3 regions of the Paenibacillus ihbetae genome follow, and region 1 is predicted to be linked to each of the others. Evidence: riboswitches for the same ligand, from Rfam matches in the RefSeq annotation. Region 1 holds a riboswitch; each other region holds the start of a gene.
The links. Region 1 has a riboswitch for cyclic di-GMP ahead of BBD41_RS10885 (cadherin-like beta sandwich domain-containing protein). Riboswitches for the same ligand answer to the same signal wherever they lie in the genome.
Positions count from the first base shown of each region.

Region 2: it holds a riboswitch for cyclic di-GMP, as region 1 does, so the genes downstream of both, BBD41_RS15315 (aspartyl-phosphate phosphatase Spo0E family protein) here and BBD41_RS10885 (cadherin-like beta sandwich domain-containing protein) in region 1, are expected to answer to the same signal.
Region 3: it holds a riboswitch for cyclic di-GMP, as region 1 does, so the genes downstream of both, BBD41_RS11530 (DUF11 domain-containing protein) here and BBD41_RS10885 (cadherin-like beta sandwich domain-containing protein) in region 1, are expected to answer to the same signal.

Region 1 is NZ_CP016809.1:2,421,717-2,425,992, forward strand. It holds gene BBD41_RS10880 (undecaprenyl-diphosphate phosphatase) at 44-886, shown strand; cyclic di-GMP riboswitch class I at 1,514-1,608, shown strand; gene BBD41_RS10885 (cadherin-like beta sandwich domain-containing protein) at 1,868-4,096, shown strand.
Region 2 is NZ_CP016809.1:3,448,433-3,452,708, reverse strand. It holds gene BBD41_RS15330 (MFS transporter) at 1-873, opposite strand, end outside; gene BBD41_RS15325 (MarR family winged helix-turn-helix transcriptional regulator) at 866-1,294, opposite strand; gene BBD41_RS15320 (hypothetical protein) at 1,542-1,790, shown strand; gene BBD41_RS15315 (aspartyl-phosphate phosphatase Spo0E family protein) at 1,912-2,139, opposite strand; cyclic di-GMP riboswitch class I at 2,384-2,481, opposite strand; gene BBD41_RS15310 (isopeptide-forming domain-containing fimbrial protein) at 2,714-4,276, opposite strand, start outside.
Region 3 is NZ_CP016809.1:2,567,844-2,572,119, reverse strand. It holds gene BBD41_RS11545 (MTH1187 family thiamine-binding protein) at 284-589, shown strand; tRNA gene BBD41_RS11540 (tRNA-Thr) at 688-759, shown strand; gene BBD41_RS30270 (hypothetical protein) at 1,444-1,620, shown strand; cyclic di-GMP riboswitch class I at 2,311-2,409, shown strand; gene BBD41_RS11530 (DUF11 domain-containing protein) at 2,650-4,276, shown strand, end outside.

The sequences.
Region 1 (4,276 bases):
TTTACATTTTTCATTTTTTTAAGTAAGGGAGAGACTTTAGGTCATGGATTTTTTAACTATCCTCAAAGCAATCATTCTAGGAATCGTCGAGGGACTGACCGAGTTCGCTCCCGTTTCCTCTACCGGCCATATGATCATCGTGGATGACATGTGGCTGAAATCCGAAGAGTTTCTTACGAAATACGTAGCCAACACCTTTAAGGTCGTCATTCAGCTCGGCTCGATCCTCGCGGTCGTTGTCGTGTTTAAAGATCGCTTTCTTGATCTTCTCGGCCTGAAGCGCAAAAAGCCCGAAGCCGGCGTTCCCGCCGGTACCGGGCGCCTGAAGCTGAGCCAAGTGATCGTCGGCTTGATTCCGGCGGGCGTGCTGGGCGTATTGTTTGAGGACTTTATCGACGAGCATCTGTTCTCGACGGAAACGGTGCTGATCGGTCTTGTCCTTGGGGCGATCTTTATGATCGTCGCGGACAAGATGAGCTCGAACAAGGAAGCGAAAATCGTATCGGTCGATCAGATTACGTACAAGCAGGCTTTCAGTGTCGGCCTGATTCAATGCCTGTCGCTATGGCCGGGCTTCTCCCGTTCAGGCTCCACCATCTCTGGAGGCGTCATGCTCGGCATGAGCCACCGTGCAGCCGCAGACTTCACATTCATCATGGCGGTGCCGATCATGTTCGGGGCAAGCTTGCTGTCCTTGCTGAAAAACTGGGAGTATTTCACGCTGGAGGCGCTGCCGTTCTTCATCGCCGGGTTCTTGGCAGCCTTCGTGTTCGCGCTGATCTCGATCCGCTTCTTCCTGAAGCTGATTAACCGGATCAAGCTGGTGCCGTTTGCGATTTACCGTATTGTGTTGGCAGCGGTTATTGCGCTGGTGCTGTATCTGTAATTTTAAGGGCGTGCGGGTAGCGCTCAGAGGACGCTTCGCGTACGTATCGTTTCTACGATCGCTGTTGTCGCCGGATTTCTCGAATTGTCTCCAGCAAGGGGGAAATCCGGCGACAAAGGCGAACACTCCGTTTCTTCGGAATCGATTCGTCCGCTCCGCTGGGCGCAAGGGATCCGCAATTTCCCGCTGCCTATGTGTGGGGAGAAATAAAGGAGGGCAAGATTTCATTTCTTGCCCTCCTTCTTGTTGTTGGCGAGCTTTTCGGTTCAGTCCGAGTACGCAACTCTTCCCTCTCCCCCTCCGCTGACACCTCTTATTGGTAGATCTATACTCCTGTTTTTAAGATTTCAATATGTGCCCAGAGAAACAGCCTCGCGCAAATTACAGAATTCGACTTTTTATGACAAGAGACATTCTTTTAGCGGTTTACTGGTCTGCGATACTATTAGTACCACTGTTTTTCTGAGACTATAAGCTGAATAGGCCACCCCACCACAGAACTTCGATATCATTTCCTCTATCAGAGTCTCTGAACAGAAGAAGAGATATAAACCTTCAGGCCTATACCAAAAATTTCCGCCCGTTTGTATAGTTCAATTGTCAACAAATGTAACAAAAAATCGAACCGTTGGATCATGGCAAACCCGTTGAAAAGCGGGGACGCAAAGCTACAGGGGCTAAGGCGGATTAAAGTGCATCCGCTATGCCAGCCAGTTGCCCGAAACGGCAGATGAACCTTCGTCTGTTTGTGGGCAGATGAAGGTTTTTTGGCGTTCAAAAAATCATCTTCCAAAGGTCGAATTATCCACGTGAAGGAGGTTCGATGATGAGAGAGCCCGTCTTAAGAGCGGCAGCATCCTTGCGGTGCTATTAAGATGGTCTCACAGGAGAGACACTTAAATGTTGGGAGACGACCGATTATACGAATGTTGCTTTAAACTATCCAATCACCTCAACTCATCTCTGGCAGGAGGAATACAAATGCAAACAAGCCCTCGGCGGCCGTTTCAGCAATCGGTTTCATTCATTCTTTGTGTAACCCTGTTATTATCGTCATGGGTGGTCGTATCCTTCCCAACGACGGCTTCCGCGGCTCCCGCGACGGTAACTAAAGTATTACAAGAAGGCGTCGACGGGTATACGGGTATGAGTTCGGCTACCGTCAGCAGCCTAAAGCCTGATACGCCATCCCCCGGCATCTCAGTCCTTACAAGACGGGACTATGGAGACTATGGTGATTCTCGGCCATTTTTTAAGATCGATCTCCCCTCCATACCGCAAAACGCGACCATTACGGACGCTAAGTTTGAACTGAGCGCGCTTCCGTTCGGGAACTCGGGCAATGGGACCGTATCGGTTGACGTCTATAGAGTCGCTCAGGATTGGAATGAAAGCAGCATCACATGGAATACCTCCATTACGAATCCCATTTATGATTCGATCCCTTACTCAACCAAACCGATCGGCTGCGCTGGAAATAGTGCAATATGCAGTTTCGATCTGACCGGCCTCGTGCAGCAATGGGTTGAGGGCACCTCGGAGAATTATGGTTTTATGCTGAAGGTTGCGGACGAAATACCATCCGTGAATTGGTCCAGAGGATTTCACCCGGAAACATTTTATGTAGTATCCCTCCGCCCTAAGCTGACAATTACCTACACCGTTGCTGCAACCGGCGTTGACGTAACACCCTCCACCCTTTCGCTGATTCGCGGCGGGAGCACGGAACAATTGATAGCAACGGTCCTGCCGGATACGGCCATGAATAAAAATGTGACATGGTCGTCGTCGGATCCCGCTATTGCGACGGTAGACGCAAGCGGCGTCGTTACGCCGGTCGGACGGGGCACGGCTACCATTACGGTGACGACGGAGGATGGAAGCTTCACGGACACAAGCACGGTGACGGTATCGGAGCCGACCGATCTAAGCCAATTGACGCTGTCGAAAGGCACCCTGTCGCCGGCGTTCGAAGCCGGAACGACCCATTATACAGCTGCCGTGACGAACGATGTGTATAGCCTGACGGTTACACCGATCACGGTGGATGCGCATGCAACCATGACCGTGAACGGGCATTTGGTCAAGAGCGGTACGCCATCGGAGGCGATTCAGCTGAACGTCGGTGACAATGAAATCACCGTGACGGTAACAGCACAGGATGGTACGACGAATACCTATATGGTGAAGGTAACCCGTGCGGCGAGCAACAGCGCGGACTTAACGAATGTGGAGCTGTCGAAAGGCACACTAACGCCGGCATTCGCCAGCGGGACGACCGCCTATGCGGCTGCTGTGACTAACGATGTATATAAGCTGACGATTACGGCGACAACGCTCGATGCAAATTCGACCGTGACGGTGAACGGGCAGCCGGTCAAGAGCGGCACTCCGTCGGAAGCCATCGAACTGAACGTCGGTGACAACAAAATCGTCGTGACGGTAACTGCGCAGGATGGAATAACGACGAAAACATACACGATCGTGGTTACCCGATTGAACGCAAGCTCGCCAGCACCTGATAATGGCGGGCACTCGGGTTCCTATAATGGCGGATCATCGTCAGGGCCACCGGTTAGCCCGGTGAACCCTTCAGAGGATAAAACCGACGAGCCTAAAGATACGGAAACCCCTTCGGAAGGGTCGAATGGAGCAGCTTGCCCGCAGCTCACATGGACGGACACCCGGAGTCATTGGGCGAGACCCTATATCGATACCGCTTCGCAACTCTGCATAATTAAAGGCGTTTCGAGCGATAAGCTTTTGCCGGATGAAGAGGTGACCAGACTGCAGTTCGCGCTAATGGTAGCTCGGGCGATGAAGCTGCAGCCTGTGGACCATACCGGTGTCCTGGAAGCCTATCAGGATCGGGAAGACATCCCTGCCTGGGCATCGGAGGAATTGTCCGCTGCGATCCAAGCGGGGATCATCGAAGGCTACAACGATGATATGCTGCGCCCGAACAAAAAGATCAGCCGGGCGGAATTGATCACCATGCTGATTCGAGGCCAGGGTCTATCTGCTGCCAATGCAGCGACTTCGTTCAAGGACGATGCTGAAATCCCGGCTTGGGCCAAAGGTTATGTTAGATATGCGGAGCAGCTAGGAGTCATCGAAGGCCGCTCCAATAACCGGTTTGAGCCGTCCAGCACCGCCACGCGGGCAGAAGCCGTCGTGATCCTGGTCCGCATGCTGCAAGACAAGCAATAAAGCCGCAGCGTTAAAGCATGCATGCTGCTGCAGGGAAGTTACAACTCCAAGTGCAGGCAATAGGCAATAGGCAATAGGCAATAGGCGGGTCGAAATAAAAAAGGAGGCAAGATCTCGTGTCTTGTCCTCCTTTTTATTGTCTCAGGGGTATAGTGAGGATCGTTCCGCCTATAGCAGATA
Region 2 (4,276 bases), 1.0 Mb from region 1:
AAAGGACACGATAGCCGGATACATCACGATGTTCGCTCCCCGGTGATCAAACCAGCGTCCGGTAAACGGCCGGGACAGAATGACCACGATCGCATACACGATGAAGAAGTAGGTTGCCGCTTCCACCAGCCCGATTTCCCCCGCAAAGATCTTCAGATACGACAAAATGCTGGAATATCCGAAGCCCATCACAAAGCTTATGATCGAAATCGGAAGCGCCTTGAGCTCAATGAAGTTGGAGAGCCGCAAGCCCTTCATCTCCCGCTGCTGCTCGGCGGTCAGCACCAGCTTCGGAATGCGCATGCATAACGAGGATATCAATGAGAGCACGCCCAGGATCGCACATAGGACGAAATTGCCTGTCATAGAGGCATGCTCGAGAATCATAAGTCCAATGAAAGGGCCGATTGCCGATGCAATGATGATGCTGACACCGTAATAGCCGGTCCCTTCACCCCTTCTTGAGTTGGGAATCAAGCTAGCGGCAATCGTACCGGTAGCCGTGGAGGCCAGCGCGAAGGCCAGGCCGTGGAGGAAACGAACGATGAGCAGCACCGCTAAGCTGTTAATAATGAAATACAGTCCGATTAAAACGCTGAACGAGACCAGCCCGGTCAACAGCAGCGGTCTTCGTCCGACTCTCTCGATAATGCTTCCTCCGATCAGGCGCCCGATCAGCGCGCCTACCACGAAGATGCTGGAAGCAAAGCCGGCCATTCCTGTCGATGCATGGAATTCCTCGGCCGCATAGGTAGGCATAATAACAACTAATAGATAAAAACAAAGAAAGAGCAGGAAATTGACGCCGAACACAATCAAAAAGTCCTTGCTCCATAAACGATCACGGGAGTTTTCTTGCTGCAAGTTAATCACCTTTTCTTATAATGTTATCCCTGACAGTCTCCATAACACGGATGACGCTGGCTTGCTCTTCGGCGGAGACGCCTTCCATGATCTCCATCTCATAGTCATCGAATAATTGACGAATCTGCAGCACGGCATCGATGCCCTTGCTTGATAACCGGATTCGCTTCTCCCGCTTGTCCGAAGCCGGGATCTGCTCCACATAACCCAGTTTGATCAACGCGTTCACCGTTCTGGTGACCGTGGGCTTCTCTACGTACAAAACTTTGGACAATTCGACCAAGGTCATCGACTGGTTCGCGTCCAGATAATACATAATCGACCACTGGGCATAGTACAGCCCGAAATCCTCGAGCCGCCGATTCAGTTCATTGACGAACGGACGGTACAGTCTGAAGTACTGCTGAAAGAAATGTCGGTAGGTGCTCATGGGGAACCTCCATCCAATTAGTTACTCAAGGTAACTATTTGATTATAAAGTAGTGTTCCGCGAATGTCCAGATATAATGTCTGGTATTCTGATCCTCTTACTAGCTGATGAATCAGTGCGTCTAACAATGTCCATTGGTCGTTTGCACTTCGGGTTATTCAGAAAATATTCAGTTCCTTATGCTTTAATTGGTATATTCCATCCGTCTTCTAGACAGATATTACAGGATTTGTGTGGTGAGGATGAATTGACGTTATCGGAAATACAACAAGAAGCGTTGGAACAAGCTAAGAAGCATGGGAGACTTGTCCGCTGGAAGAAAGGCGGATACTGGACGTATGAGGGTGTCTTGACGAAGGGGGCAGGCTCGGATTCGTCATCCGTACCCAACTTGGAGTGGTATTGCCGAACCAATACGATCTTTGCGCTCGTCCGGCGCGGGTACATTACAATGGATAATTGGAGCAGCTGTTCGCTCGTACAGAAAAATGATTAAACCAACGCACCTGAATTGAAATGGCTTCCCTTAAAGGTGGAGGCGCCATATCTTTTAAGCAAAAAACCCCAGAAGGTCGAGAGCCGACATCCGGGGTTCTATTTTTTTATGGAAGACTTATCTACCCATGCCTTGATTTATTGGACTTCGCGCATGCGCACTTTCTTTTTATCGCTTCCTCTTGGTTCTTTAATTCCATGTAACGGACAATCAGCTTATCGAGCGACTGCGAAAGAGCGACAACATCTTGATGGACGAATTCAAGACTGCCGGCCATTCGCTCAAGTTCCTTCCGAAGATATTCAAGCTCTTGAGATACATGCTTCAGTTCGTTCACTATAGAAACCATCACATCCCATCCCCGTCGTAGCAAGTGATTTATGACAGCTGCCACCGTGTTCGTGGCAAACCTTCTCAAACAGAGAGTCGATCGCTCATCCCTAGACGAACAAACTTTTTACACATGCTTCTCTTAAAATGTTGGAGGCTCTACCCGATTCAGTTCTGCAGCGGCATCAGGTCACAGGGTTATCTAAAATCAACAGTTCCCTATCCAATCGTTGTCGCTTGTCGAATCAGAGGTTTCCGTCGTATTCGGCAACTGGCTGGCATTGTGGGTGCCTATTAGCATCCACGTTAGCCCTTGTAGCTTAGCGTCACCACACTTTCGATGGGTTTGCGATAGATTGTACGAATTATGAATTAGTTTAAATTTTAACTATCTACCATCAGGTGACTTGCTTACAATTATAAAATTTTACTTAAATAAAGAAAATACCCATAATTGGGTAGTGGACAAAAACATCTATGCGAAGGATTCAGATCTTGCTTTTCATCTATAACTGCGCGTTGCTAATCTCTGGGCTATAAGTGAGAACAGCCCCTCCATAATCTTCCGGAGGGACTGTTTGCAACTCATATCTTTATACCTTTTTTCTTCTGATCAGGAACAGTCCTGTAAAGAAAATGATGCATCCAGCCAGCAAATAGCTGTACATATTCGTAGCCGTATTCGGCAATTTATTACCGTTAGGCTCATTTGCTGCCTGATCTCCGGATTGTGCCGGATTCTGTGGAGATGCACCCGATTTGCCTAAGTCTGAATCGTTCCGATCGTCCGGTGTTTGTGCCCCGGTATTCAAATCCCCGTCAGCGTCTCCATTCGAGTCTTCATCCGGGTTCCCGTTAGAATCGCCGTCTGTGTCCTCGTTCGAGTTTCCATTCGGATCTTCATTCGAATCTCCGTCGGAACCTCCCGTGCCACCAGGGTTGGTGTTGTTACCACCGTTATTCCGGCTGTCGGTCACTTCGATGACATTCGATGGCTTTTGTGGACTTGTCACATTATCGCCTGTGACTTCACCGATGTTTTCGATCGTTTTGCCGGCTTGTTCCGCTTTGACGGTTGCCTTGAACGCAATCGTATGCCATTCGGTATCCGTAATCCGTCCAAAGTTACCGCTCACTTTGCCGTTAACGTACTGGCCTTTGTCTCCATCAACGTTATCGGTGACGGAAATGCCGTCCACCTTCAGGCTGCCTGCTACATACGTCAGCCCTTCCGGCAGGACGTCGGCAATCACCAGATTCGATACATAGCTGCCCGCAACGGTATTCCGTGCGGAAATCGTATACTCCAGCGTATCGCCGACCCCGACGATGCCGCCACTTAGATCCCGTGACGTCTTCCGTGACTCGATGACAGGAGAAGGCGTCGGCGGCGTTACAGGCGGTGTGACCGGTGGATTTGGATCTACCGGTGGATTGACGGGTGGATCGACTGGCGGATCAACCGGTGGGTCTACCGGCGGCGTGTCGCCTTCCTCAACCACAATCTCATCCGTTGGGCGGCTCGGCTGATCGATGTTGTCCCCGGTAATTTCACCGGTGTTACGAATCGATTCTCCGGCGCTTGCTACGATCTTCGCCTGGAACTCCAGCGTATGCCATTTCGTATCCCATACATCCCCGACGTTACCGACAACCTGACCTGAAGCATAATGGCCTTTGTCGCTGTCCTGGTCATCGGTGACCGAAACACCGTCGACCTTCAAGCTGCCCGGAATATATTCCAGACCGGCCGGCAGCGTATCCGATATTACCAGGTTGGACATATACGTATCGTCCAGCACCGTTCTTGTCCGGATCGTATAGGTAACGGTATCCCCGACTTCGAATGTTTGCTTGCCCGCTTCAAGATTCATTGCGGACTTCTCGGATACGATCACTGGATCGCGCGGATAGACCTTGACTTCTTCTTCCGGCTCACTAGGCTCGTCGAAATTATCGCCGGTGACAGCGGCAATATTCCGAATATCCTTGCCGGCTTGTCCGGATTGGATGATTGCATGGAACTGAAGCTCATGCCAATCCTCATCCCAGATATCGCCGAATCCTCCGTACACGGAGCGGGTTACCACATGGCCTTCATCGTCGCCTTCATCATCGGTGACGGATTGGCCATCCACGGTCAAGGTGCCCGGCAC
Region 3 (4,276 bases), 150 kb from region 1:
TATAGCAAACGGACAGGTAATATGCTAGTTGGCCAACAGTCAAAACCGCTCAAGATTCCATGGATTGTGACCAAATGCGACGGTTTTTGCGCGGATTCCGCATCGGTTGCGTTTTGACAACGGATCGTATGACTCATATAAAAATTTGATCTTGGACATACAAGATATTGTGTGTTGATGAGTTTTACGAAATTTTGAAAAGACGCCCCGGAATTGATATGATATCTATATCGGATTCAACCACGTTGTGGATGAATGGAATGCTTCGAGGGAGGTTATTGTGATGGCAATTGCAGAAGTAACGGTCATTCCGATCGGAACGGCAACGACCAGCTTAAGCTCATATGTCGCGGAAATGCAGCGTATATTGAAGCAACAGGAGGGAATATCGTACGAATTGACTTCGATGAGCACGATTATTGAAGGGGAGCTTCCTATGATTTGGCGTGCAATCGAGGCGTTGCACGAGGCGCCGTTCTTGGCGGGCGCCAAGCGGGTATCCACCTCGGTCAAAATTGACGACCGGCGCGACCGGGCATCCTCAAGCAAGCAGAAGATTCAATCGGTGCAGGAGAAATTAGGCGGGTAATGCAACTCTCCTATAGGGTGTTTTTTCCATTAATGAGGGACTTGCATTTTCCCGTCGAAGGAATATAATATATTTTGTTGTTTCAAAATAACAAACTTGCTGGTGTAGCTCAGGGGTAGAGCAACGCACTCGTAATGCGTAGGTCGGGGGTTCAATTCCCTTCACCAGCATCCTTAGAAAGTCAATAACGGCGCGGTTTTCCGAGTTTATCGGAAACGCGCCGTTTTTGTTAAATAACCTGCACGTCTAACATTCTTCTAACCTTTAGTCGAGTAAAGTGGGTTTTTCGTCCTCGATTTGGTTCCCTAAGATCGAGTCACCAATTGTATTTAGAATAGCTTCTTTGCACTCGATTTAATTTCTTTTAAAAGGAAAGCAAGAAAGGGCCAGCTAGTGGCCCTTTCTTGCAAGATTGATCGTTCAGTTAATCTAGCGGCGTGTTTTATACGACTTCATTATTTTACGACGATAATAATAACTACCTTCTTTTTTTTCCGGGACATAGTAATCACCTCCCGTTTTCTAGATACTTCAACATATTCAAAGATAGTAGAGTTGGTTTGGATTTCTATCGAAAATAGTAGAATGGCATGCTTTTGGAACCAACTTTATTGTTCAAAAATAATAGAAGGTTCATGAATGCTGTTGGGGTATCACTAACAAACGAGGTAATAGTAGATGACAAAGCAAAGCCCCCCACATCCTTGGTCGGGGCGGGGGTCTGAAGATAATTAATTCCACTCACCATTATGGCGGTGGCATGGAGACAAGCAGAGCTCTTTCCAAAGGCAAATGAAGCAGAGATCCAGCGGACAAAATTCCTGCTCAGCTAATATAAAGAAATGACACTGCTTATGCAGGATTTTGAAAAGTTTGAGGAAGAGTTGAAGCAGACGACAATTGACGGAGAAGTCGCCCGCCGGATCGATCAGGAGGATCTGCATGCGGACAAGAGAGCCAATGCTACGATACCGATTCAAAAGCAGCGCTGGGTGTATCAACGGTATCGGTTCTACACCGCAGCAACTTGAAAGGGCCATAGTTTGATACAGGATGACGAGTCAAGGAAGGCTGTCGATTACAGATACATGCAGGGATACTCTTATAAGGAGACGTTGTTGATCTTTCGACATGGTTTGTCCGATAGCACGATCCGCAGGAAGATACTTGAGGGAACCGAGAGTATGGCCAATACATTAAAGCTAATGGGATTCTTTGAGCAGGACCATGAGGAGTTTTGAGAAGATAAGTTATTAGTCCAGTTCATTTTTAAATGTCTGCATAGTATGAATTATCTTCTTCGAAAGGAGGAGTTCGTTCTTATGAATAAACATCATCATAAGGTTAAAGTTATTGTCCTCAAACCTGGACAAAAAGTCATTGTAAAATGCAAAAAACACAAGAAGCATCGTGCATAAAAAGCTAAGAGCAAAAAATTAAAGTTTTTGAGAATACCCAAAAGAGCGGCAAACTAAGATGCTGATTGGGCCTTAGTTTGCCGCTATCTCTATTAAATATTTGTTTTCATTTAATGATAATTAATTCGATTTTAAATAACCCCTTCCTATTATCAATAATGATATGTATGCTAGTCATATTCTTCCTAAAAACGACAAATAAAAAGAAATAACTACAAAAAATGAGACTAAAGAACCTAACTTGTGATACTGATATATTATATGTTTTAGTAAATGTTAAAAATTTCAACTACATATAAGCTCGTACGATAGTGGCAAACTCATTGAAAAATGGGGACGCAAAGCTAGAGGGGCTAACGGATTTGCAGACAATGCAAATGCTACTGCCAGCCAGCTGCCGAATACGACGGACAACTCCGTCTGTTAGCGTTTGCTATAAGACGGTTTTTTCTTTTTAGTTATTATGAATTTTAATAAGCGGTAGTCGAGGCAACAAGCCTTGTCTATAGATGAGATAAATAAGCGAGGAGGATAGAATGAGCATAATTGTCGATAAAAACGACACTACAACAATCGTCCTATGAATACAGGGCAATTTGTTTTTTGTGACCTAAATTTCATGAAAGAATAGGAGGGGAAAGATTGGATAACAGGCGTTTTAGGAAATCGTTAACAAAAGTCCAGCTTTTATTTATGGCCTGTTTAATTACTTTCAGTGGAACGCTCCCATTTGGGGCAGAGGTAAAGGCAGCGACTGGGATAACTATTAATGACACTGATTCGTATGGTCTTGCTCATGATTTTAATACAACAAAAAGTTATATCTATCAACTGGATGGAAACGATCCTACCACTCTCAAGGGAAGCGTGGAAGTTGGGATGCCTCTATATGGCAACGGGTTTGCTATATCAGAGACGGAGAACGTTTTTTACGCATTTGGTCCCACAGCAAGTAGTGGCGGTCTGTACCGTATTAATCCTGACGGTAGCTACCAGTTCGAAGCAGCGTTACCCACAGGTGTTAGTAACGGAGTTATTGCTGGTACAAAATTTTACTATGGCTATAGTAGCGGTACGCAAAGTTTCATAAGATCATATGATTTGGTTACAAAAACTCAAACCTCTGCTGAAGTTAAAGGGTACGTTTGGGATGAGGGGGATTTGGTAGTTGATAGTAACGGTTATGTTTGGTTTTCTTCACCTCCTTCATCAGCTAAGACAGATACTTTCATTCAAATTGACCCGAACACCGGTAGAGTATTACGCGAAATTCCCTTCACAAATGCAGATGGTATTTCTGTAGAAGGCACAGTAAGAGGACTCAGCTTTTTACCTAACGGTAAGTTACTAATTGCTAGTGGTGCGAATACAACAAACCCTACATATTATTCTCTTGACCCTGCTACAATGAGTACAACTTATCTGGGTTCGGTTACAGGTCTCGGAGTTTATGATTTAGCATCACGAATAACCCAAAAATTCGATACTAATCCGCCAAACCCGACGCCGCCTGGCGTATGCGGGCCGAGAGTGGTATTGACTAACGGTAGTTTTGAACAGCCGACTGCAAGAATGCCAGGGGATACTGGTTCTCCAGGCTCCGAAACATATTGGCAGTATTTTCAGGAGCATGAAGTTCCAGGTTGGAAAACAACAGCCTCTGATAAATTTATTCAAATTATGAAAAATGAATATATTTATGAAGGGATGAAGATTAACCCACCTCATGGGAATCAATATGTTGAGTTAAATGCGCAACAAGTATCGACATTGTATCAAGATGTTACAACGACGCCAGGTCAAACCATTTATTGGCGATTGGCTCATAAAGGGCTTCTGGGTGTCGATACAATGGCTGTACAAATAGGCTCAGCGGATATTCCAATAGATCAGCTACCGGTAATTCAGCAAATTAGTACCGGAAATACGGAGTGGAAATATTATTCCGGCTCCTATACAGTACCAACAGGCCAAACAACAACACGGTTTGCTTTTAACTCCGTAGATGCAGCTGGTGGAAGTCAACATTATGGTAATTTGTTAGACGATATCTTCTTAGGCACGGAACCTTGCGGAGTCGTCACAAAGTCCGTAGACCCCGTTGACAATGTTCAGGAAGCAGATACTTTAACCTATACGGTCAACTTTAAAAATGATGGAGGGGATGAGACAAGTAACACATTATTTACGGACCTTATCCCCGACGGAACGGGATACATCCCCGGCTCCCTAGAAATCGTATCCGGGCCTAACAGCGGGAAACTAACGG